Regions from separate parts of the Streptomyces sp. NPDC104367 genome, predicted to be linked through region 2. Evidence: riboswitches for the same ligand, from Rfam matches in the RefSeq annotation. Region 2 holds a riboswitch; each other region holds the start of a gene.
What was found. Region 2 has a riboswitch for cyclic di-AMP ahead of ACZ619_RS08085 (C40 family peptidase). Riboswitches for the same ligand answer to the same signal wherever they lie in the genome.
Positions count from the first base shown of each region.

Region 1: linked by a shared signal. The riboswitch ahead of ACZ619_RS16660 (M23 family metallopeptidase) and the one ahead of ACZ619_RS08085 (C40 family peptidase) in region 2 are both predicted to bind cyclic di-AMP.
Region 3: linked by a shared signal. The riboswitch ahead of ACZ619_RS20775 (C40 family peptidase) and the one ahead of ACZ619_RS08085 (C40 family peptidase) in region 2 are both predicted to bind cyclic di-AMP.
Region 4: linked by a shared signal. The riboswitch ahead of ACZ619_RS19785 (transglycosylase family protein) and the one ahead of ACZ619_RS08085 (C40 family peptidase) in region 2 are both predicted to bind cyclic di-AMP.

Region 1 is NZ_JBVJND010000009.1:302,590-307,940, forward strand. It holds gene ACZ619_RS16645 (dihydrofolate reductase family protein) at 1-596, shown strand, start outside; tRNA gene ACZ619_RS16650 (tRNA-Met) at 854-927, shown strand; gene ACZ619_RS16655 (PP2C family protein-serine/threonine phosphatase) at 1,121-2,218, shown strand; cyclic di-AMP (ydaO/yuaA leader) riboswitch at 2,464-2,621, shown strand; gene ACZ619_RS16660 (M23 family metallopeptidase) at 2,631-3,662, shown strand; gene ACZ619_RS16665 (aldo/keto reductase) at 3,941-4,903, shown strand; gene ACZ619_RS16670 (PrsW family intramembrane metalloprotease) at 4,931-5,351, opposite strand, start outside.
Region 2 is NZ_JBVJND010000004.1:180,216-185,566, reverse strand. It holds gene ACZ619_RS08090 (PP2C family protein-serine/threonine phosphatase) at 276-1,505, shown strand; cyclic di-AMP (ydaO/yuaA leader) riboswitch at 1,673-1,847, shown strand; gene ACZ619_RS08085 (C40 family peptidase) at 1,856-4,150, shown strand; gene ACZ619_RS08080 (NAD-dependent epimerase/dehydratase family protein) at 4,349-5,351, opposite strand, start outside.
Region 3 is NZ_JBVJND010000013.1:68,520-73,870, forward strand. It holds gene ACZ619_RS20765 (ATP-dependent Clp protease proteolytic subunit) at 33-668, shown strand; gene ACZ619_RS20770 (hypothetical protein) at 676-984, shown strand; cyclic di-AMP (ydaO/yuaA leader) riboswitch at 1,348-1,527, shown strand; gene ACZ619_RS20775 (C40 family peptidase) at 1,531-2,004, shown strand; gene ACZ619_RS20780 (ATP-binding protein) at 2,041-2,499, opposite strand; gene ACZ619_RS20785 (helix-turn-helix domain-containing protein) at 2,712-3,572, shown strand; gene ACZ619_RS20790 (DUF397 domain-containing protein) at 3,582-3,809, shown strand; gene ACZ619_RS20795 (8-amino-7-oxononanoate synthase) at 3,869-4,996, opposite strand; gene bioB (biotin synthase BioB) at 5,144-5,351, shown strand, end outside.
Region 4 is NZ_JBVJND010000012.1:119,410-124,760, reverse strand. It holds gene ACZ619_RS19795 (cytochrome P450 family protein) at 1-122, shown strand, start outside; gene ACZ619_RS19790 (transglycosylase family protein) at 249-1,247, shown strand; cyclic di-AMP (ydaO/yuaA leader) riboswitch at 1,431-1,606, shown strand; gene ACZ619_RS19785 (transglycosylase family protein) at 1,611-2,315, shown strand; gene eno (phosphopyruvate hydratase) at 2,790-4,076, shown strand; gene ACZ619_RS19775 (FtsB family cell division protein) at 4,193-4,669, shown strand; gene ACZ619_RS19770 (DUF501 domain-containing protein) at 4,699-5,217, shown strand; gene ACZ619_RS19765 (Ppx/GppA phosphatase family protein) at 5,320-5,351, shown strand, end outside.

The DNA of each region.
Region 1 (5,351 bases), on a different contig from region 2:
TCCTCGTGGGCGACCCGAAGGCACCGCGGCTGTTCGGGCCGGGCGGCTACCAGGGCGGACGGCTGCGGCTCCTGGAGACCCGCCGGATCGAGGACGTCGTCCTGGCCCGCTACGAGCCCACGGCCCCCGGCGAGGGCACGGTGCCGTCCGCCGCCGACCGCCACTGGCTGCGGCTCGCCTGCGAACTGGCGGCCGACTGCCCGCCCTCCCGGACCGCCTTCAGCGTCGGCGCGGTGGTGGTCGCGGCCGACGGCACGGAGCTGGCCCGCGGCCACTCCCGCGAGGCCGGCGACCCCGTGGCGCACGCCGAGGAGGCGGCCCTGGCCGAGATCCCCCCGGCCGACCCCCGCCTCGCCGACGCCACCGTCTACACCAGCCTCGAACCCTGCACCCACCGCGCCTCCCGCCCCCACCCCTGCGCCGAGCTGATCCTGCGGGCGGGCGTACGGCGCGTGGTCACGGCGTGGCGCGAGCCGGACACCTTCGTGGCGGCGGCCGACGGCACGGGCATGCTGCGCGAGCGGGGCGTACGGGTGCTGCTGCTGGAGGAGTACGAGGCCCTGGCGAAGACCCCGAACGCGCACCTCCTGGGCTGACCCGAGCGCGCACCTCCTGGGCTGACCCGAGCGCGCACCTCCTGGGCTGACCCGAGCGCGCACCTCCTGGGCTGACCCGAGCGCTCTGCCCCTGGGCCGCCCCGAACACCCACGGGGGCCGGTCCGGTCACCCACCGGAGCCGGGTCGGAACACCCGCTGAAGCCGGGGCGCGGGTCCACCGGAGCCGGGGCGCGGGTCCACCGGAGGCGACGCGTGTGACTCACCCTCTCCGGATGGCGTATGCTGGTTTCACCGACGCGGGGTGGAGCAGCTCGGTAGCTCGCTGGGCTCATAACCCAGAGGTCGCAGGTTCAAATCCTGTCCCCGCTACTGAAGACCAGGGCCGGAATCCGAAATCGAGGATTCCGGCCCTGAGTCGTATCCCGGGCGTCCCAGGTGTGTGCCTCCGCGCGGTCCCCTACGTGTCCCTCATCACACTCATCCGCCCGGCCCACACCGCTCGCCCCCATCCCCCCGCTCCGGCAACCCTGGACGGACACACATTCGGACAAACAGGAGTCGCATGGTGGGCGCTGGCAAGGCGCAGCAGGACAGCTCGACAGCAGCCCGTACGCTGGCCCGCCTCCTGCCCACCCTCCTCGTGGTCGCCGGCATCGGCTACGACATCGCCACCCCGAAGGTCTTCACCGCCGTTCCCTTCTTCACCGCCGCCCCGCTGATCGCCGCGCCCCTCTGCTCCCTGCGCACCACCGTCCTCACCGGCGGCGCCGCGCTGGCCGCCACCTACGCCGTGCACGCCCGCTCCGGCGTCCTGCCCGACGCCGACGGCGTCACGGAGATCCTCACCGTGGCCACCGTCTCCGTCCTCGCGGCCGGCATCAACCGGATCGTCCGCATCGGCGACCAGCGCCTCGCCTCCGCCCGCGAGGTCGCCGAGGCCGCCCAGCGGGCCGTGCTCCCGGAGCCGGCCGAGCGGATCGGCGGCTTCGAGATCGCCGCCCGCTACGAGGCGGCCCAGGAGGGCACCTTCATCGGCGGCGACCTGTACGCGGTCCAGGACACCCCCTACGGCGTACGGCTGGTCGTCGGCGACGTCCGCGGCAAGGGCATGGGCGCGGTCGCCGCCGTCGCCGTGGTCATCGGCGCGTTCCGGGAGGCCGCCGAGCAGGAGGCCACCCTGGAGGCGGTGGCGGGGCGCCTGGAGCGGGCGCTCGCCCGTGAGGGCGTCCGGCGCGGCGGAGTCGACGCCCACGAGGGGTTCACCACCGCCGTGCTCGCCGAACTCCCGCACGGCGACGGCACGCTCCGGGTCGTCAACCGCGGCCATCCCCCGCCCCTCCTGCTGGACGGCGACGGCCGGGTGCGCCCGGTGCGCGCCCTGGAGGCCGCGCTGCCGCTCGGGATGGGCGAACTCGGCGCCTGGCCGGACCGCGCGGCGGAGCACGCGTTCCCGAACGGGGCGACGCTGCTGCTGCACACCGACGGCCTCTCCGAGGCGCGGGACGCGCACGGCCGGTTCTACGACCCCGAACGGCGGCTGACGGGCCGTACCTTCGCCGCCCCCGGCGCCCTGGTGGCGCGGCTCGCCACGGAGGTGCGCCGGCACACCGGCGGCGGCATGGCGGACGACATGGCGCTGCTCGCCGTACGGCGACCCTGAGTGAGGTCACGCAGGGTGGCCGGGTGACCGCCCTGCGCATAACATCTGAGTCACCATCAAAACCCGTGAGACTCCTTATCCGAACAGAACCCCAGGTCAACTCGCCCGTTTTTCGCCCGTCGTGGCAGGTAAGTCCATGCTGTGGAACCTTAACGATCAAGGAGAACGGCTTGGAATCTGACAGCTGGGTCTATTAACGTTCGATAACGCAGCGCGGTCGTCCCAGCCGTCACTCGAGACGGCTCCGTGCGCACGCGCCGAATCCCGCAAGGGAACCGGGGAACCACCACCTTGGGGTGAATCACGCGGCTACCGCCGGTACGAAACCGTCGGTATACGCGCGTAGGAGACCTTCCCGCTCCGAACCCGTCAGCTAACCCGGTAGGCGTCGGAAGGAAAGGAGTGCGCCCGCGTGGCGTCCAACCGGCCTGCCCCGACAGCCCCGTTCGTGCCCAGTCAGCGGCAACCAGAGACCTTCGGCTACGGCGGCTACCGCACCGACGAGGGCCCCTGGGAGGAGTGGAACCCCACCGAGGACTCCCTCTCCCCGGCACGCGGCCGGCACCGGGTCGCCAAGCAGCGCGGCGGCGGCGGACTCGCCCGCAGTTCCACGGTTCTCGGCGTCGGCGTCATAGCCGCCGTCGGCGCGGGCGGCATGGCCAGCGCCAACACCGGCAAGCCCCCGGTCTCCATCTCCCTGCCCGACCTGTCCACGGTCAGCTCCCTGCTCGGCGAGGATGGCGGCGGCTCGTCCGTCCAGGCCTCGCTCAGCAGTGTCACCACGACCGCGACCGACGCGGACTCCTCCTCCGACGCCGGCGAGGCGCTGCGCAACCGGATCATCGCCCAGGCCGAGCAGCAGCAGAGCCAGCTCGACACCAGGGCCAGCGCCAAGGCCGTCGCCGCCGCCGACAAGGCGGTCTCCGCCGCGGAGGCCAAGGCGGTGAAGGCGGCCGCCGCCAAGGCCGAGACCGCCAAGGAGAAGGCCGAGGCCGCCGAGAAGCAGAAGGCCGAGCAGGCGCGGCTCGCCGCCCTGGCCAAGCAGTACACGCTGCCGGTCGTCTCGTACACGATCACCGGCACCTTCGGCCAGGCCGGTTCCATGTGGTCCTCCGGGTACCACACGGGCCTCGACTTCGCGGCCCCCACCGGCACCCTGATCAAGGCCGTCCACAGCGGCACGATCACCGAGGCGGGCTGGGCCGGCTCCTACGGCTACCGCACGATCCTGACCCTCGACGACGGCACCGAGCTGTGGTTCTGCCACCAGTCCTCGATCGGCGTGAAGGTCGGCCAGAAGGTCTCCACCGGCGATGTCATCGGGCGCGTCGGCGCCACCGGCAACGTCACCGGCCCGCACCTGCACCTGGAGGTCCACCCCGGCGGCCAGGCCACCGGCATCGACCCCATGACCTGGCTGCGCGGCAAGGGCCTCAACCCCTGACGGCCGGTCCCGGGCATCCCCGGCACCCGGCATCCCCCGCTGTCCCCGATACCTCGGACATCCCAGGTACCCCAGGTGCCTGACATCCCCTGAGCTCCGGCGGCCCTGACGGCATCCCCCCGACGTCGAGGTCGCCGGTCAGGTGCGTCCGCAGGCGGGCGGCAGCCGGACCGTCCGAGGCCTGCCGGACCGTCCGAGGCCTGCCCCGGTCCTCCGCTTTTACGAGAACTTCGTATTGCACGGGATGGGCTGCCTGGCGGGCGATGTTGAACTGAGGCATGACTGCTTCTTCCGCTTCCCCCGTCCTCCGTAAGCTCGGCTCCTCCGACCTGGAGGTCTTCCCGCTCGCCCTCGGCGGCAACGTCTTCGGCTGGACGGCCGACGAGGCCACCTCCTTCGCCGTCCTCGACGCCTACGCGGCCGCGGGCGGCAACTTCGTCGACACCGCCGACGCCTACACGGCCTGGATCGAGGGCAACAAGGGCGGCGAGTCCGAGACGATCATCGGCAGGTGGGTCAAGGCCCGCGGCAACCGCGACGACGTCGTCATCGCGACGAAGGTCAGCCAGCACCCGGAGTACCCGGGGCTGTCCGCCGAGAACATCAAGGCCGCCGCCGACGCGTCCCTGCGCCGCCTGGGCACCGACCACATCGACCTCTACTACACGCACTTCGACCAGCCCGAGGTCCCGGTCGAGGAGATCATCGGCGCGCTGGACGAGCTGGTGCGGGCGGGCAAGGTCCGGCACATCGCCGCGTCCAACATCAGCCCGGAGCGGCTCCAGGAGTCCCTGGACCTCTCCGACCGCGAGGGCCTCGCCCGCTACGTCGCCCTCCAGCCCCACTACAACCTGGTCTCCCGCGACACCTACGAGGGCCCGCTCCAGGACCTGGCCTCCCGCACCGGGCTCGCCGCCGTCCCCTACTTCTCCCTGGCGTCCGGCTTCCTCACCGGCAAGTACCGCCCCGGTACGACGGTCGACAGCGCCCGCGCGGGCCGCGCCGCCCAGTACCTGGAGTCCGACCGCGGCCAGAAGGTGCTCGCCGCCCTGGACGAGGTCGCCGAGGCCCACTCCGCCCCGGTCCCCACGGTCGCCCTGGCCTGGCTGGCGGCCCAGCCCACCATCACCGCCCCGATCGCCTCGGCCCGCACGGTGGAGCAGCTGCCGTCCCTGCTGGGGGTGGCGGACCTGGAGCTGACGGCCGAGGAACTGGCCAGGCTGACAAGGGCCTCGGCCTGACCCCGGCGGGGCGCCGCAGGCGCCGTCCTACGACCGGTAGGGGTTGTAGGACGGCGCCGGCACCGCCACCCCGTACCACGCCGGTGCCCCGTGGACCGGCGTGACGGGGTAGCCGTACCCCGTGCCCGTCGTCCGGGCCGCGTAGTCCAGTGCGGGGCGGACGGTCTCGCGCCGGGCCCACAGCTCGGTCAGGAGTTCCCGCTCGCGGACCACGAAGTCGGCGCCCGCCCGCCCCCGCTGCCCCCGGCGCCGCAGCAGCGCGAGCGCCGTCGCGTACCCCTCGTACTCCGCGACCGCCCTCCCGGCCGGTTTGCCGAAGTAGTAGGCGGCGTACTCCCGGGCGATCTGCCGGGCCCGCATCGACCCGAGCACGAACGGCTCGGCGGCCCCCAGCCAGCCCGCGTGGACGTACGCCGGCAGTTCCTCGCACACGGTCCGCAGCTCCCGC
Region 2 (5,351 bases):
CGCGCCGTGCGCCTGTCGGACGTCTGCGCCTGTTGCGTCTCAAGATCGTTCCCCTGCGTCTTGTGGGCGGCCCGGACATGGAAGCCCCCGGCCCTATACGTCAATCACCGCCGCCGTGTTCAACAGACCCGCGAATTCACGGCGACCTCATAGAAAACGACCACCCCGGGTGACCGTCCGGACACGGAGCGCACCCGCCGAACACACACTCCCACCTGGCCTTTTGGGCTTTACGTGGGAAACTGTTGTGAAAACGGCGGGGAGGCGCCCCTGTCATGAGCGATGCGGAGATCGACTACACGGCGGTGTTCCAGACCCTGCCCGGGATGGTGGCCCTGCCGACTCCCGGGCTGGTGTACGCGGACGCCAACGAGGAGTTCCTCCGCATGGCCGGGCGCAGGCGCCAGGACGTGGTCGGCCGGTACCTGTTCGACGTCTTCCCGGACAACCCCGACGACGACACCGCGACCGGCATGCGCAACCTGGAGGCCTCCCTGCTGCGGGTACTGGCCACCGGCGAACGCGACACCATGGCCGTCCAGCGGTACGACGTCCAGGTCCCGGGCCGCCCCGGGTGCTGGGAGGAGCGGTACTGGAGCCCGGTGAACGTGCCGGTGCTCGGCCCGGACGGCAGGGTGGCCCTGCTGGTGCACCGGGTCGAGGAGGTCACCGAGCTGATCCGGGCGCGCCGGGCCGCCGGGGACAGCCGGAGCCAGGTCCTGGAGGCCGAGCTGTACCGGCGCGCGGGCGAACTCCAGGAGATCAACGAACGGCTGCGGCAGGCGCACGCCCGGGAGCGGGAGGTCGCGGTCGCCCTCCAGGAGGCGATGCTGCCCGCCGCCCGGCAGCCGGCGCACCACAGGGCGGCCGTGCGCTACCGGCCCGCGACGGGTTCGCTGAACGTGTGCGGCGACTGGTACGACCTGATCGACCTGGTCGACGGCGACCGCGTCGGTGTCTCGGTCGGCGACGTGGTGGGGCACGGGCTCGAAGCGGCCTGCGTCATGGGGCAGTTGCGCAGCGCGCTCAGCGCGGCTTCCCGGGTCGCCGAGGGGCCCGCCCAGGCGCTCGGCGTACTGGGGCGGTACGCGCACGTGGTGGAGGGCGCCGAGTCGGCCACGGCGGTGACGACGTTCGTCGACTTCGACCGCCATACCGTCACCTACAGCAGTGCCGGTCATCCACCGCCCGTCCTGCTGCACGCGGACGGCCGCGTCGAGTTCCTCGACCGGGCCACCGATCCCCCGCTCGACGCCCACCCCGATCCGCCGCCGCGCCCGCAGGCCGTCACCGCGTTCGACGACGGCGCGACCCTCGTCCTCTACACCGACGGACTGATCGAACGGCGCGGCGAGGACATCGACACCGGCCTCGCCCGGCTCGCCGAATCCCTCACCGGACACCGGGAGTTGGACCCCGAGGCGCTCGCCGACGCGGTGCTGCGCGAGCTGCTTCCGGAGGAGGGCGCGACCGACGACACCGCCCTGGTGGTCGTCCGGCTGTGATCTCCGGGTGGGCGAATTACCGTTCCCCGCACACCCGTACCGAACAGTACGACGAACATCACAAATACGTATCGGACATTACGCACTTCAACCTTCACACCAGTGACACAAGTTGGCTAAGTTGACGGCCAAGCCGTTCGGCTCCCCCCGGCGAATCCCGTCGGGCCGCGCGGCTTCCGCCGAGTCCGGTGCCCCACGGGGCGTACCCGGAGCCGGGGACCCAACCGATCAACTGGGGTGAATCGGCCAACTGCCGTTCAGGGCAAAGGCCGTAGGGCATACCTTCCGGATTCGACGCCCGAACCCGACAGCTAACCCGGTAGGCGGAGCACGGAAGGAGCACGACCCCCATGGCGCCCGAGAGCCGTGACGAGGTTCGACAGCGGATCGACAGCCTCTACGACCAGGCCGAGAACGCCACCGGGAACTACAACGCGACGCGTGCGGCGAACGGGGGTTCACGCTCCCGTGGGGTGCCGCTGTTCAAGCGGCCCGACCGCGGAGACCCGGGTCTGGACAGCATCGCCCGTGAGTGGTTCGAGGGCGCGCGCTCGAAGCTGGGGCCGAGCGTCCCGGCCGCGCTGCCCGCCGACCGGCAGCCGGCCAACCCTGGACCGCGGCGGCCCGTCAGCGCGATGGCGGCCGATCTGATCAGCCAGCTGGAGGGCAGCGGGCCCTCCCGCCCCGAGCTGCCCGCCGGGTCGTCCGGCAGGGCCGACGCGCAGACCCCCGAACTGACGGCACGGCCCAGGCTGGAGCTGACCGCCGGGTCCACCCCGGCCCTGCCCGCCGGGCCGGGCGGCGCCGCCAAGGCGCTGCCCGTGGCCGCGCCGCAGCGGTCGGCGCCGGGCACCTCCAAGACGAAGAACCAGCTCAAGGTCGCCAAGGCCCGCGAGATCCTGTCCCAGCGCACCGGCCGGCGCGCGATCGCCGCGCTCGACCCGGCACCGGCGCCGATGGCGGCACCGGCCCCTCCCGCGCCGCCGGTGCAGAGCGCGCCGCCCACGCAGGCCTTCTGGCCGAGGCCCGAGGCCGAAGCGCCCCGGCCGCCCCAGGCTTCCCAGGCACCACGAGCTCCTCAAGCCCCCCAGGCACCCCAGGCCCCGGCCCAGCAGCCGTGGACGCCGACGCCGCCCGCCGTCAGCATCCCCAGCCAGCGCACCGACAGCGGCCCCTTCCGCACGGGCGCGTTCCCGACGGCGGACGCGGCCGACTCCGGTTCGTTCCGGGTGATGACCCCGGGCGGCGGGGGCGCCACGGGCAGCTTCCCGGCCGTGTCCCCCAGGGACGCGGGCACCGCCGCCCCGGCCCCGAACCCGGCGGACTCCGGCTCCTTCCGCGTGATGACCCCGGGCGGCGGGGGCGCCACGGGCAGCTTCCCGGCCGCGGCGCCGGGCGACAGGGGCGCCAACCCGCCCGCGAACCCGGCGGACAGCGGTTCCTTCCGGGTCATGACCCCGGGCAACGCGGCCCCCGCCCCGGCTCCCGCTCCGGCCGCCGACACCGGCTCCTTCCGGATCATGACCCCGGGCGGCGGGGGCGCCACGGGCAGCTTCCCGACCGTGTCCCCCAGGGACGCGGGCACCGCCGCCCCGGCCCCGAACCCGGCGGACACCGGCTCCTTCCGCGTGATGACCCCGGGCGCGTCGGCCGCGTACACCCCGATACCGGACACGAACACCGGTTCCTTCCCCGGCGCGGGCGCGCTGCCGCCCGAGGCGCCGGTCGCCGCCACCGCCGTGCTCCCCGTCCAGAACCCGATGGACACCGGCTCCTTCCGGGTCATGACCCCGGGCGCACCGGCCTCGTACACGGCCATCCCGGCACCCGCTGCGGACCCGGTCCAGTCGGCCGGCACGTACGCCGCGGCGGCCCCCGCGGCGGCGCCCATGCCGCAGCCGACCGCCTACGCGGCACCCCAGCCCCCGGCCGCCCCGAACCCCTACCCCGTCGCGGCTCCCGCTCCCGCTCCCGCTCCCGCCATGAGCATGCCCATGCCCATGGCCATGGCCACGGGACCCATGCCGATGCAGGCACCGGCCCCGGCCATGGCGCCCCCCGCACCGATGGCGGCCCCCGCGCCCATGCCGGCCGCGGCTCCGGCGATGCCCGCTCCGGCGCCGATGCCGGCACAGGCTCCGATGCCCGCCGCCGCACCCCCGGTCGCCGCGGCCCCGACGCCCGCCGCGGCTCCGACGCCCGCCGCGGCTCCGGCCACCGCCACCTTCGCCCCCGGCGCCCTCACCGACACCGGCACCTTCCTCCAGCCGGGCGGCACGGCCGAACCGGGCAAGGCGATGAAGGCGCTGTCGTTCGCACGGGCGCAGATCGGGCGGCCGTGCGTCTGGGGGGCGACCGGGCCGGAGTCGTACGACTGCTCCAGCCTGATCCAGGCCGCCTGGCGAGCCGCCGGGGTGAGCCTGCCGCGCTCCGCGGCGGAGCAGACGCTGGCCGGCACGGCGTTGACGCTGACCGCGATGGAACCGGGTGACCTGGTCTTCTTCTTCGACAACGACAGCCACGTCGGTATCTACGCGGGTGGCGGCATGATGATCCACGCCCCCAGTCCGGGCGCCCTCATCCGCGAGGAGTCCATCTACAACGCCGGAGAGTCGGCCATCCACCGGGTGATCCGCCCGGCCTGACCCCTCGGCCTGCCCCGACCCGACCAGGCCCGACCCCCCGTGACGGGCCGCCGCGAACCGCACCGCCGGCATCGCAGCGTCCCGTCCGGCACCGAAACCGCCTGGTGAACGTCTTGCGTCACTCGGCCGCCGGCATGACGACGGCCCCCGTGAGGGCGGGCATCCGCACGGCAGCCCGCCCCGTCCCGCCCCCTCCTGTCACGCTCGGGCGCTTCTTCGGCGTGTGCGCCAGCTGGTGTGGTGGTCGAGGAGGGTCTCCTCGACGGGGCGGTAGGTGAGGCCCAGTTCCCCGGTGCTCCGGGCGTTGTCGACGCGGAAGCGGATGCCGAGGTGTTTGCGTATGTAGTCCTGGGTGAGACCGAAGAGCGGTCCGAGGATGCGTACCGGCCAGTGCGGGAGCGCCGTGCGGGGCAGGCGCGGGTCCCACGGGTGGCGGGTGCGGACGATTCTCGACATCTCGTGGAAGGACGTCATCGTCTCGTTGGCCACGATGTAACGGCCCTTCGCCGCCGGGTTCTCCGCCGCCGCGATGTGCGCGTCGGCGACGTCGCGGACGTCGGCGGTGGTGAAGCTGAAGTCCGGGGCGCCGTAGCAGAAGTACCCCTTGAACAGCTCGTCCAGCAGGAACAGGCTGCCCGACTCGGAGGCGGGCGTGAGCGAAGGGCCCAGGATCAGGCCGGGGTTGATCGAGACCATGCGCCAGCGGTCCTGCGCGGCCTCCGCGTCCCACGCGGCGCGCTCGGCGACCGTCTTGGCGTAGTGGTAGGGGTTGTTCTCCACCGTGCTGCTGGTGTTGAAGTACTCCTCCGTCAGCACCTGGCCGGTCATCTCCCGGACGTCCGCGTAGTCGCCGAAGATCGCGCCCACGGTGGAGGTGAACACCAGGGTCTCCACCTCGGGTGTGCGCTCCACGCTCCCGAGCACGTTGCGGGTGCCGAGCAACGCCGGGTCCACCATGTCCCGTTGCCCGTCCTCGATGCGCTCGGGCATCAGGAACGGCGAGGCCACGTGGAAGACGGTCGCGCAGCCGCGGAACGCCTCGTCGAAGGAGCCCTCCTTCAGCAGGTCCGCCTCGAAGAGCGTGAGCCGGTCGGGGAAGGCCTCCTGGAGGTCCCACAGGGGCCGCACCTTGGCCGGGTCGCCGGTCCGGCGCACGGTGGCCCGCACCCGGTACCCCCGCTCCAGCAGACGCCGTACCAGA
Region 3 (5,351 bases), on a different contig from region 2:
CGACACGCGTCAGTCGCCAGGAGGGGTACGTCATGACCCGACCGTCCGCCCGCTATGTGCTGCCCGAGTTCACCGAACGCACCGGTGCCGCGCAACGCACGCTGGATCCGTACTCGAAGCTGCTGGAGAACCGGATCGTGTTCCTCGGCACGCCCGTGGACGAGGTCTCCGCGAACGATGTGACGGCCCAGCTGATGTACCTGGAGCACACCGCCCCGGAGCAGGACATCTCGCTCTACGTCAATTCGCCGGGCGGGTCGTTCAGCGCGATGACGGCGATCTACGACACGGTCCGGTACGTCACCTGTGACGTGGCCACGGTCTGCCTGGGCCAGGCCGGGGCGTCGGCGGCGGTCCTGCTCGCGGCCGGCACCCCGGGCAAGCGGTCCGCGCTGCCGGGGGCGCGCATTCTCCTCCAGCAGCCGTCCCTGCCGGAACCGGTGCGGGGCCGGCCGAGTGATCTGGCCATCCGGGCGGCGGAGTTGGAACGGGTCCGTACCCTGATGGAGGAGATGCTCGTCCGGCACACCGGGCGCACCCCGGAGCAGGTGCGCGAGGACATGGAGCGGGACCTGGTCCTGGACGCCCGGCAGGCGCTGGCGTACGGGCTGGTGGACCTGGTCATGCCCGAGCGCAGGGGCTCGCTCGGCCTGCCGGACGCGGGGTGAGCCGCCGATGCTGCCACCGGAACTTCCGCCGCTGCCCGCGCTCACCCGCGCCGAGGGCGAGTTGATCGACCGTTATCTGGACGTGGTCGATCTGCTGGGCCGTATCAACCCGGCGCAGAACGAGGACACGTATCGTGGCCTGCGCGCCGCGCAGGCGCTGGTGCGCGCCGCTTCCGAGCTGCGTGACGCGCTGGCCCTGATGCACGGCAGGGGCGAGACGGAGCTGCACGGGGACACGCTGGCACGGGCGTTGCGGGTGCTCGACGGTGAGCGCCGGACCGCTCGCGTCGCGCTCCCGCCCGACTGCGTACGCTGACGCGCGCAGGCCGCGGGCCCGGCCGTCGAGGCCGCGTCCGGGCCGGAGTCGAAACGACCCAACGGGGTTACCCCCGTTCAGCGGAGCGCGGCGTGGTTTTACCTGACCGGCGGACCCGCTCGACGTGCGGGTCCGAGGGAGCCCCTGGAGTGCTTTCGCGCAGGTCCGGGGCTACGCAGGGCAGTTGGCGTTGAGTCGAACAGAGCATTGTCCACCCGAACGGGTGGGTGGTGAGTAACCCCACAAATCCCCGATTCCATTGGGATTTTCGGACACACGTGAGTGAAGATCCCTGTCTGACGACAAGCCCCCGCCACAGCGGCGGGGCGGTCCGGGCGGACGCCGAGTCCTGCCGCCGCCCGGATTGACCCGTCGACAGAAGTGCATCGGCAGGAGTGGAGGACCCGAGCAAGACGGGTCGCCGGAACGGTCGCGCCATGACCGGGCCGAGCAGCCCTTGGGGTGAAGCCGCGTCAGCGGCCGGGCAACTTCGCCAGCCCGAATCCGACAGGTCATCCTTCACAGGCGGCTGACGAAGGGTTGCGCATGACTGCGCTCAATCGTGTCCCGTCGCTCATGGCCAGGGCCGGTACGGCCTCGGCGCTGACGATCGCCGCCGTCGGCGGCTCGATCGTGATCCCGGGTGTCGCCTCCGAGGCCTCGGCCGCCACGATGGCGACGAAGGCGCTTCAGGTCGCCGCCTCGAAGAAGGGGTCACCCTACAGGTGGGGCGCCAGCGGACCGAACCGGTTCGACTGCTCCGGGCTGACGCTGTACTCGTTCAAGAAGGCGGGCAAGAGCCTGCCGCGTACGGCGGCCCAGCAGTACAACAAGACCCGTCACATCTCGGCCGGCCACCGCAAGGCCGGGGACCTGGTCTTCTTCCACTCGGGTTCCAGCGTGTACCACGTCGGCATCTACGCCGGGAAGGGAAAGATCTGGCACGCCCCGAAGACCGGGGACGTGGTGAAGCTGCAGAAGATCTGGACCAGGAGCGTCTGGTACGGCCGGGTGAGCTGACCCGGCGACCGGGTGCCGGCCGGCGGGGACTCGGGGCTACGGTTCCTGCTGGCCGGCCGCGGTCACGGTGCCGGCCGGCACCGTCCAGGGCAGTTCGATGGAGACGGTCTTGCCGCCCTCCCGGGTCGGGCGGACCCGGAGTCTGCCGCCGCACTCGGCGGTGAGCCAGCGGATGATGACCATGCCGCGCCCGTTGTCCTGCTGGACCGCGGCGGGAAGTCTCCTGGGGAAGCGGGGGTGACTGTCCGTGACGCCGATGTGGAGGTGTTCGTCGCGGTCGAGGGCGATGTCCACCGTGAAGGTGGGTGACTGTCCGAAGGTGTGCTGTACGGCGTTGGTGGCGAGTTCCGAGACGATGAGGCGGATGGTGTCCGCGGTCTCCGTCTGCGGTGGCAGTCCCCACTCCGCGAGGGTGTCCAGCACATAGGAGCGGGCCGTGGAGACCGAGGCGGGATCGCTCGGCAGAGTGACGGATGCTTCCAGATGGTCTGCCATGGCGACGTCGTCCCTTTCCTCGGGACCGTAGTCCGACACGGTGCGGATGGTTCGAGTACGGTCCCGGACTGGTGCTTCTTCGCCAGACTGCCATTACCGGGCCGGTCACGGGGAGCGATCCACCAAGATGTGCATATATCTGTCGCTCGAAGCGGTGAACTCTGCGACCCCAGACCGTATTTGGGCGGCCCGGAAGGAGTAAGGAGTAGCCCATGCAGAACGGTCCCGCGGTACGCCGCCGAAAACTGGGCGCCGAACTGCGCATGCTGCGCACCGGTGCGGGTCTCACGAGCGGTGAGGCCGCCCGTCTGGTGGGCTGGCACCAGTCGAAGGTGAGCCGGATAGAGACCGGCGCCAGCGGTGTGAAACCGGCCGATGTGCGGTTACTCCTGGACGCCTACGGCGTGACCGAGGGGCAGTTGCGCGAGTTGCTGCTGGTGCTGGCGGGGTCGGAGGACACGGCCGGACGGCACCACTGGTGGCACGCCTACCGCGGGGTGCTGCCGCCCGCCTACCGGGACTTCATCAGCCTGGAGTCGCAGGCGAGCGCGATGCGCACGCTGGAGACCTCGGTGGTACCGGGGCTGTTGCAGACGTCCGAGTACGCGCGGGCCGTCACCCGGGTGGCCGCCGAGGGACTCGACGACGAGGCGCTGGACACCCTGGTGGAAGTGCGCCTGGCCAGGCAGGACGTGCTGCGCAACGATCCGCCGCTGCGGCTGAGCGCGGTCCTGGACGAGGCGGTGCTGCGCCGTGAGGTCGGCGGCCCGGGGGTGATGGCCCGCCAGCTGCACCGGCTGATGGAGGCGGCGAGGCTGCCCCAGGTGCGGATCCAGGTGCTGCCGTTCCAGGCCGGTGCGCATATCGGCATCACCGGCCCTTTCGTAATCTTCTCATTTCCGAGCACTTCTGATCTGGATGTGGTTGTTCTCGACCAGTTGACGAGTAGCCTCTACCTGGAGCGGAAAGAAGACCTCCAGGCCTATGCGGAGGCCTTCGACACCCTTCAGATCCACGCGCTTTCGCCCGAGGACTCGTTGGATTTCATCGCCGGGATAAGTGACGGCACGTAAGGAGGCACCATGACTGCACTGCCTCGGCACGTTCCTTCCAGTACCGATCTGCTCGGCGTGCGGTGGCTGCGCAGCAGTCACAGCACCGGAGCGAACAACTGCGTGGAGACCGCACGGCCGCACTCCGGTGCGCCCGCCGGACTGCTCGCCGTGCGTGACTCCAAGGACCCGGCCGGACCCGCGCTGCTCTTCTCCCCCGAGAGCTGGACGGGTTTCCTGGCCGTGTTCACCGACTGATCAGCGCGGAACCGCACCCGTATCCACCCGCGAGCGGCACCCGGCCGTGTCACGCCGACTCATGGTCGTGTCTCGCCGATCACCCGTACAGCGCGTTCGATCTCGGCCCCGGAGAGGTCGGCCCGGGCGGTCAGCCTGAGCCGTGAGACTCCGTCCGGCACGGAAGGCGGACGGAAACAGCCCACGGCCAGACCTGCCGTCCGGCAGTCGGCCGCCCATCGCACGGCCCGCTCCGGGGACGGTGCCCGCACGGAGACCACCGCGGCGTCCGGCCGTACCGCTTCCAGACCCGCGGCGGTCAGCCGTGCGTGCAGCTCGGCGGCCACCTCGCGGGCCCGGGCCGCGCGCCCGGGCTCGCGCCGCAGCAGCCGCAGGGCCGCCAGCGCCGCCCCCGCCGCCGCGGGGGCCAGACCGGTGTCGAAGATGAAGGTGCGGGCCGCGTTGACCAGATGGTCGACCACCCGGGCCGGACCCAGCACGGCCCCGCCCTGACTGCCCAGCGACTTGGACAGGGTCACGGTCGCCACCACGTCGTCGGCACCGGCCAGCCCGGCCGCGAACGGCGCCCCCCGCCCGCCGTCCCCGAGGACGCCGAGCCCGTGCGCGTCGTCGACGAGGAGCCCGGCGCCGTGCTCCCGGCACGCCCCGGCCAGGGCGGCGAGCGGGGTCGCGTCGCCGTCGACGGAGAACACCGTGTCGGAGACGACCACCGCGGGCCCCTCGTGGGTGCCGAGCGCCTTGCGCACCGCGTCCGGGTCGGCGTGCCCGACGACCTGGGTGGTGCCCCGGGCCAGCCGGCAGCCGTCGATCAGGGAGGCGTGGTTGAGGGCGTCGGAGACGATCAGCGAGCCGTGCGGGCCGAGCGTGGTGACGGCGGCGAGGTTGGCCGCGTAGCCGGAGGAGAAGACCAGGGCCGCCTCGAACCCGCAGAATTCGGCCAGCTCGCGCTCCAGCTCGGTGTGGAGCTCGGTCGTGCCGGTCACCAGCCGGGAGCCGGTGGCTCCGCCGCCCCAGGTCCGGGCCGCCCCGGCGGCGCCCTCGGCGACCTCGGGATGGCCGGCCAGGCCCAGGTAGTCGTTGCTCGCGAGGTCCAGCAGCGGCGAATCGGCGGGACGGGGGCGCAGGGTCCGTTCGAGTCCGGCGCGGCGGCGCAGCTCCGCCTGTTCGTCGATCCAGCCGAACGCCATGACCCCTCCGGTGATTTTGTAGGCAATGAACAGACCCTAGCGGGACCGTCGGGCACCCACTGTGTGGTGATACCCACATGTCGATCTGCCAGGGTTGTGCGAACTCTCCTTGGCCCGGGGCAGCCTCGTAGTACAGGATCGGCTCTCATGGACCTGCTGAACACGCTGGTGGACAAGGGGCTTCGGCGCGAGCTGCCGACCCGCGAGGAAGCGCTCGCCGTGCTGGCGACCTCGGACGACGACGTGCTCGACGTGGTGGCCGCGGCCGGCAAGGTGCGCCGGCAGTGGTTCGGCCGGCGCGTGAAACTCAACTACCTGGTCAACCTCAAGTCGGGCCTGTGCCCGGAGGACTGCT
Region 4 (5,351 bases), on a different contig from region 2:
CGAGCGAGTTGAGGTGGCGCGGCGGACTCATCATGCGCGGACTGCGCACGCTGCCCGTGGAGTTCACTCCGCGGGCCGCCGAGCCGCCCACCAGCGAAGGTGACCAGCACTCAACTCTGTGATCTTCACGTGATCTGTGCGGCATTAACTTGTGACAAGTGATCGTCTGCCTATACGTTCACCCATCAGTGCGGCGCCCCTGCGGGACCCGCCGCACCGGTCATCGCTGTCGCTCGAAAGGTTTCCGCATGCTCTCCGGGAACGGCCGTCACCGGCGCCCCCGTCAGGCTCCGGCCCTCCTTGTCGCGGCCGGGGTGACCGGCTCCGCCATCGCCATCCCGCTGCTCGGCGCGGCGAGCGCCAACGCGGCCGACGGCACCACATGGGACAAGGTGGCCGAGTGCGAGAGCGGCGGCTCCTGGAGCGCCGACACCGGCAACGGCTACTACGGCGGCCTGCAGATGTCGCAGGACGACTGGGACCAGTACGGCGGCCAGGAGTACGCCGTCACGCCGGACCAGGCGAGCCGTTCGCAGCAGATAGCCGTCGCCGAGAAGATCCTCGCCGACCAGGGCACCAAGCCCTGGCGGACCTGCGCCCTGCTCTCCGGGCTCTCCTCCGACGACGCCTCCGTGGACGTGGACACGGGCGTCGACGGGAGCGGGGACGACACGTCCTCGGACACCTCCTCCGGGCTGTCGGACTCGTCGGACGCGACCGGTTCCTCGGACTCCGGCTCGTCCGCCTCCTCGGACACCTCGGACAGCGGCGACTCGGCCACCCCGTCGCCGAGCGCGAGCGCGAGCACCGACTCCAAGGGTGACAAGTCCACCGAATCACCCAAGAAGGACAAGTCGGCGTCTTCCGGTTCGAGCACCTCGAAGGCGAGCGAGAATCCCGTCCTCCCCGAAAGCGCAGACTCGGACAATTCCGAGCAGACCGGTGGGTCTTGGGATCTGGTCGACACCGGGGCCGTCAGCAGCGGCGGCAAGCACCGCGGCGGCTCGGCGGACGAAGGCGTGACGGGCGGTCAGAAGGCCGCGTCGTCCGGCCGTCATGCCTCGCGTGATGCCGGCACCTATGTCGTCCGTGACGGCGACACCCTCGCCTCCATCGCCGACTCCCTTGGTCTCGACGGCGGGTGGCGCGCGCTCTACGCCGCGAACAAGGCCGACATCGGTACCGACCCGAACCACATCGCCCCCGGTCAGACCCTGAAACTCAGCAGCGAAACGGACGAAAAGTAGACGGAGTTGACGCCCCGCTTCGGCGTTAAATGTCCGGTTTGGTGAAAGTGTGGGATGAGTCTCAAAGGCCCTGATCATCTTTGAAATTCACCTGATCGCCTGTTTACGGTCAAGGCCGCTCGTCACCGCGAGCCCCGGCCGTCGCAACGCCGAGTCCTGCCAGCGGCCGCCCGGGAACAGTCGTCGCGTCAAGCGCCGTGGGCAGGAGCGGGGGACCCAAGGTAGGTGCCGGGCCCAGCGGTTGACGCTGGAACCGGCTAGGGGTGGAGCCGCGCGACCCGTGAGAGCGGGCGTGCGGCCGGGCAACTCAACCGGCCCGAACCCGACAGCTCACCTCGCAGGCGTCGGTGAGGGGATCCATCCATGCTGTTCTCCAGCAAGGGCAAGCATCGCCGCCCGTCCAAGGCCGTCCGCGCCATCGCCGTCGCCGGTGTCACCGGTGTCGCCGTCGCCGCCCCGCTGATGGCGGCCGGCAGCGCCTCCGCCGCCACCGCCTCCGAGTGGGACGCCGTCGCCCAGTGCGAGTCGGGCGGCAACTGGGCCATCAACACCGGCAACGGCTACTACGGCGGCCTGCAGTTCTCGGCCTCCACCTGGGCCGCGTACGGCGGCACCGCGTACGCCTCCACGGCCAACCTGGCCACCAAGACGCAGCAGATCCAGATCGCCGAGAAGGTCCTCGCCGCGCAGGGCAAGGGTGCCTGGCCGGTCTGCGGCACGGGCCTGTCCAGCGCCGCCTACACGGGCAGCAGCACCGCCTCCTCCGGCACCGGGTCCTCCAGCTCGTCGAGCAGCGGCACCGGCGCCGGCACCGCCACCCGCTCGACCGACACCCAGGCCGCCTCCCGCTCCGCCGAGCGTCCGGCCGCCGCGACCGTGACCACGCCGGCCGGCAAGACGGTCAAGAAGGGCGACGGCGAGTACAAGGTCGTCAAGGGCGACACCCTCAGCTCGATCGCCCTGAAGCACAAGGTCAAGGGCGGCTGGCAGGCCCTGTTCAAGCTGAACAAGGACATCGTCGAGGACGCCGACTTCATCTACCCGGGCCAGCAGCTGCACCTGAAGTAGGCCGTACGACGGGGTGCCGGCCGAAGTATTAAGCGGCACCCAGCTGAACCACAGCGCTCTCACAACCGTGGTCCTCATAGTAGGGACCACGTGAGGGCCACCCCCGTCCCCCACGGACCCCCGCCCCGGTGCGTTTTCCCCCGTACGCACCGGGGCGGGGTTTCTTCCGCCCGGCCCCGCCGCGCCTCTCCCGGACCCGCCACGACCCGCCCGGCGCCCCGCCACGCCCCGTCCGGCGCCCCTTCGTGGCCCGCCCGGCGCCTCTCCCGGCCCCGCTCACCTCCCGTCGTGGCCCGCTCTTCTCCCGTTCTTCATCGGGGCCCCCTTTGTTCCGTGCGTGAACAATGAGTACCGTCAGTGTGTCCACGGGCCGGTCGGTCGGCTGGCCGACGGCCCCGGGACGGTTAGGCTCTAGTCGCAAGGCACACCGCCGCGCACCACCAGCGTCACATCGCGCCACATCCCACGAAGGAGATGCTCGTGCCGTCCATCGACGTCGTCGTAGCCCGGGAAATCCTGGACTCCCGAGGCAACCCCACGGTCGAGGTCGAGGTCGGCCTCGACGACGGCAGCACGGGTCGTGCCGCCGTTCCGTCCGGTGCCTCCACGGGTGCCTTCGAGGCCATCGAGCTTCGTGACGGCGACCCCAACCGCTACCTCGGCAAGGGTGTCGAGAAGGCCGTCCTCGCCGTGATCGAGCAGATCGGCCCGGAGCTGGTCGGCTACGACGCCACCGAGCAGCGCCTGATCGACCAGGCCATGTTCGACCTGGACGCCACCGACAACAAGGGCTCGCTCGGCGCCAACGCCATCCTCGGCGTCTCCCTCGCCGTCGCGCACGCCGCCTCCGAGGCGTCCGACCTGCCGCTCTTCCGCTACCTGGGCGGCCCGAACGCGCACCTGCTGCCGGTGCCGATGATGAACATCCTCAACGGCGGTTCGCACGCGGACTCCAACGTGGACATCCAGGAGTTCATGATCGCCCCGATCGGCGCGGAGTCCTTCTCCGAGGCGCTGCGCTGGGGTGCCGAGGTCTACCACACCCTCAAGAAGGTCCTGAAGGCCAAGGGCCTGTCGACCGGTCTCGGCGACGAGGGCGGCTTCGCCCCGAACCTGGAGTCCAACCGCGCCGCGCTCGACCTCATCCTGGAGGCCGTCAAGCAGGCCGGTTACGTCCCCGGTGAGCAGATCGCGCTCGCGCTCGACGTCGCCGCGTCCGAGTTCTACAAGGACGGCAAGTACGAGTTCGAGGGCAAGTCCCGCTCGGCCGCCGAGATGACCGAGTACTACGAGGAGCTCGTGGCGGCCTACCCGCTCGTCTCCATCGAGGACCCGCTGTTCGAGGACGACTGGGCCGGCTGGAAGGTCATCACCGACAAGCTCGGTGACAAGGTCCAGCTCGTCGGCGACGACCTGTTCGTCACCAACCCGGAGCGCCTGGCCCGCGGCATCGAGGAGGGCACCGCCAACGCCCTGCTGGTCAAGGTGAACCAGATCGGTTCGCTGACCGAGACCCTGGACGCCGTCGAGCTGGCCCAGCGCAACGGCTTCAAGTGCATGATGTCCCACCGCTCCGGTGAGACCGAGGACGTCACCATCGCCGACCTTGCCGTCGCCACCAACTGCGGCCAGATCAAGACCGGCGCCCCGGCCCGCTCCGAGCGCGTCGCCAAGTACAACCAGCTGCTGCGCATCGAGGAGATCCTCGACGACGCGGCGGTGTACGCCGGCCGCTCCGCCTTCCCGCGCTTCAAGGGCTGAGCACACCCGCCGCGCCGAGCCCGTAGAAGGTAAGGCTCAGCCAGTCGTACGTACGTCCCCGTACCCGGTCCCGTACCGTGTGCGGGGACGTACGCACGTATCAGGGAGGCGGGGACATGGCCGTGAAGGACCGGGACCGGTTCTCCACCGCGACCAGGCTCAAGCTGCTCGGCGAGCAGACGGCGGCCCGGGTCTACCGCTCCCAGACCAAGCGGCAGGCCCGCCGCTCCCGGCTCACCGGCCGCGCGGCCCTGCTCGCGCTCGTGCTGTGCACGATGATCGTCGCTCTCGCCTATCCGATGCGGCAGTACGTCTCGCAGCGCGCCGAGATCGCCGACCTCGAACGCCAGCAGCAGCAGGCGCGGCAGCGGGTCGAGCAGCTGCGCGACCTCAAGGCGCGGTGGCAGGACGACGCCTACGCCGAGCAGCAGATCCGGGCGCGGCTGCACTACGTGATGCCGGGTGAGACCGGGTACGTCGTGATCGACCCCGGTACGGCCAAGCAGGCGCGCGCCTACCTCGGGGCGGCCGACCGGCCCTGGTACGCGAACGTCTGGGACGGCGTCGACAAGTCCGACGCGTCCGACCAGTGAACCGACAGAAAGCCACGCAGAACACAGCCATGCAAACGCCTCCGCCCTCCACTCCGCGTACCGAGCCCACCGACGCCGACGTCGAGGCCTTCAAGGAGCAGCTCGGGCGTCCGCCGCGCGGGCTGCGGGCGATCGCGCACCGGTGCCCGTGCGGCCGGCCTGACGTCGTGGAGACCGCTCCGCGGCTGCCGGACGGGACGCCCTTCCCGACGCTGTACTACCTGACGTGCCCGAAGGCGGCCTCCGCCATCGGCACGCTGGAGGCGAACGGCGTGATGAAGGAGATGACGGCCCGGCTGGAGAGCGATCCCGAGCTGGCGGCGGCCTACCGGGCCGCGCACGAGGACTACATCCGGCGCCGGGACGAGATCGAGGAGCTGACCGGCTTCCCGAGCGCGGGCGGCATGCCGGACCGGGTGAAGTGCCTGCACGTGCTCGTCGCGCACGCGCTGGCGGCGGGGCCCGGGGTGAACCCCCTGGGCGACGAGGCCCTGGCGATGCTGCCCCAGTGGTGGCTCAAGGGCTCCTGCGTCGTCACCGGCGCGTGACGCCCCCGCCGGGGGCGCCGCCCCCGGCCATCCCGTCCCCTTCCCGGCCGGCCGGTCCCGGCCGGCCGGGAAACCACCGCCGACAGCGAAGGAACACCGTCCATGACCCGCGTCGCCGCCATCGATTGCGGTAC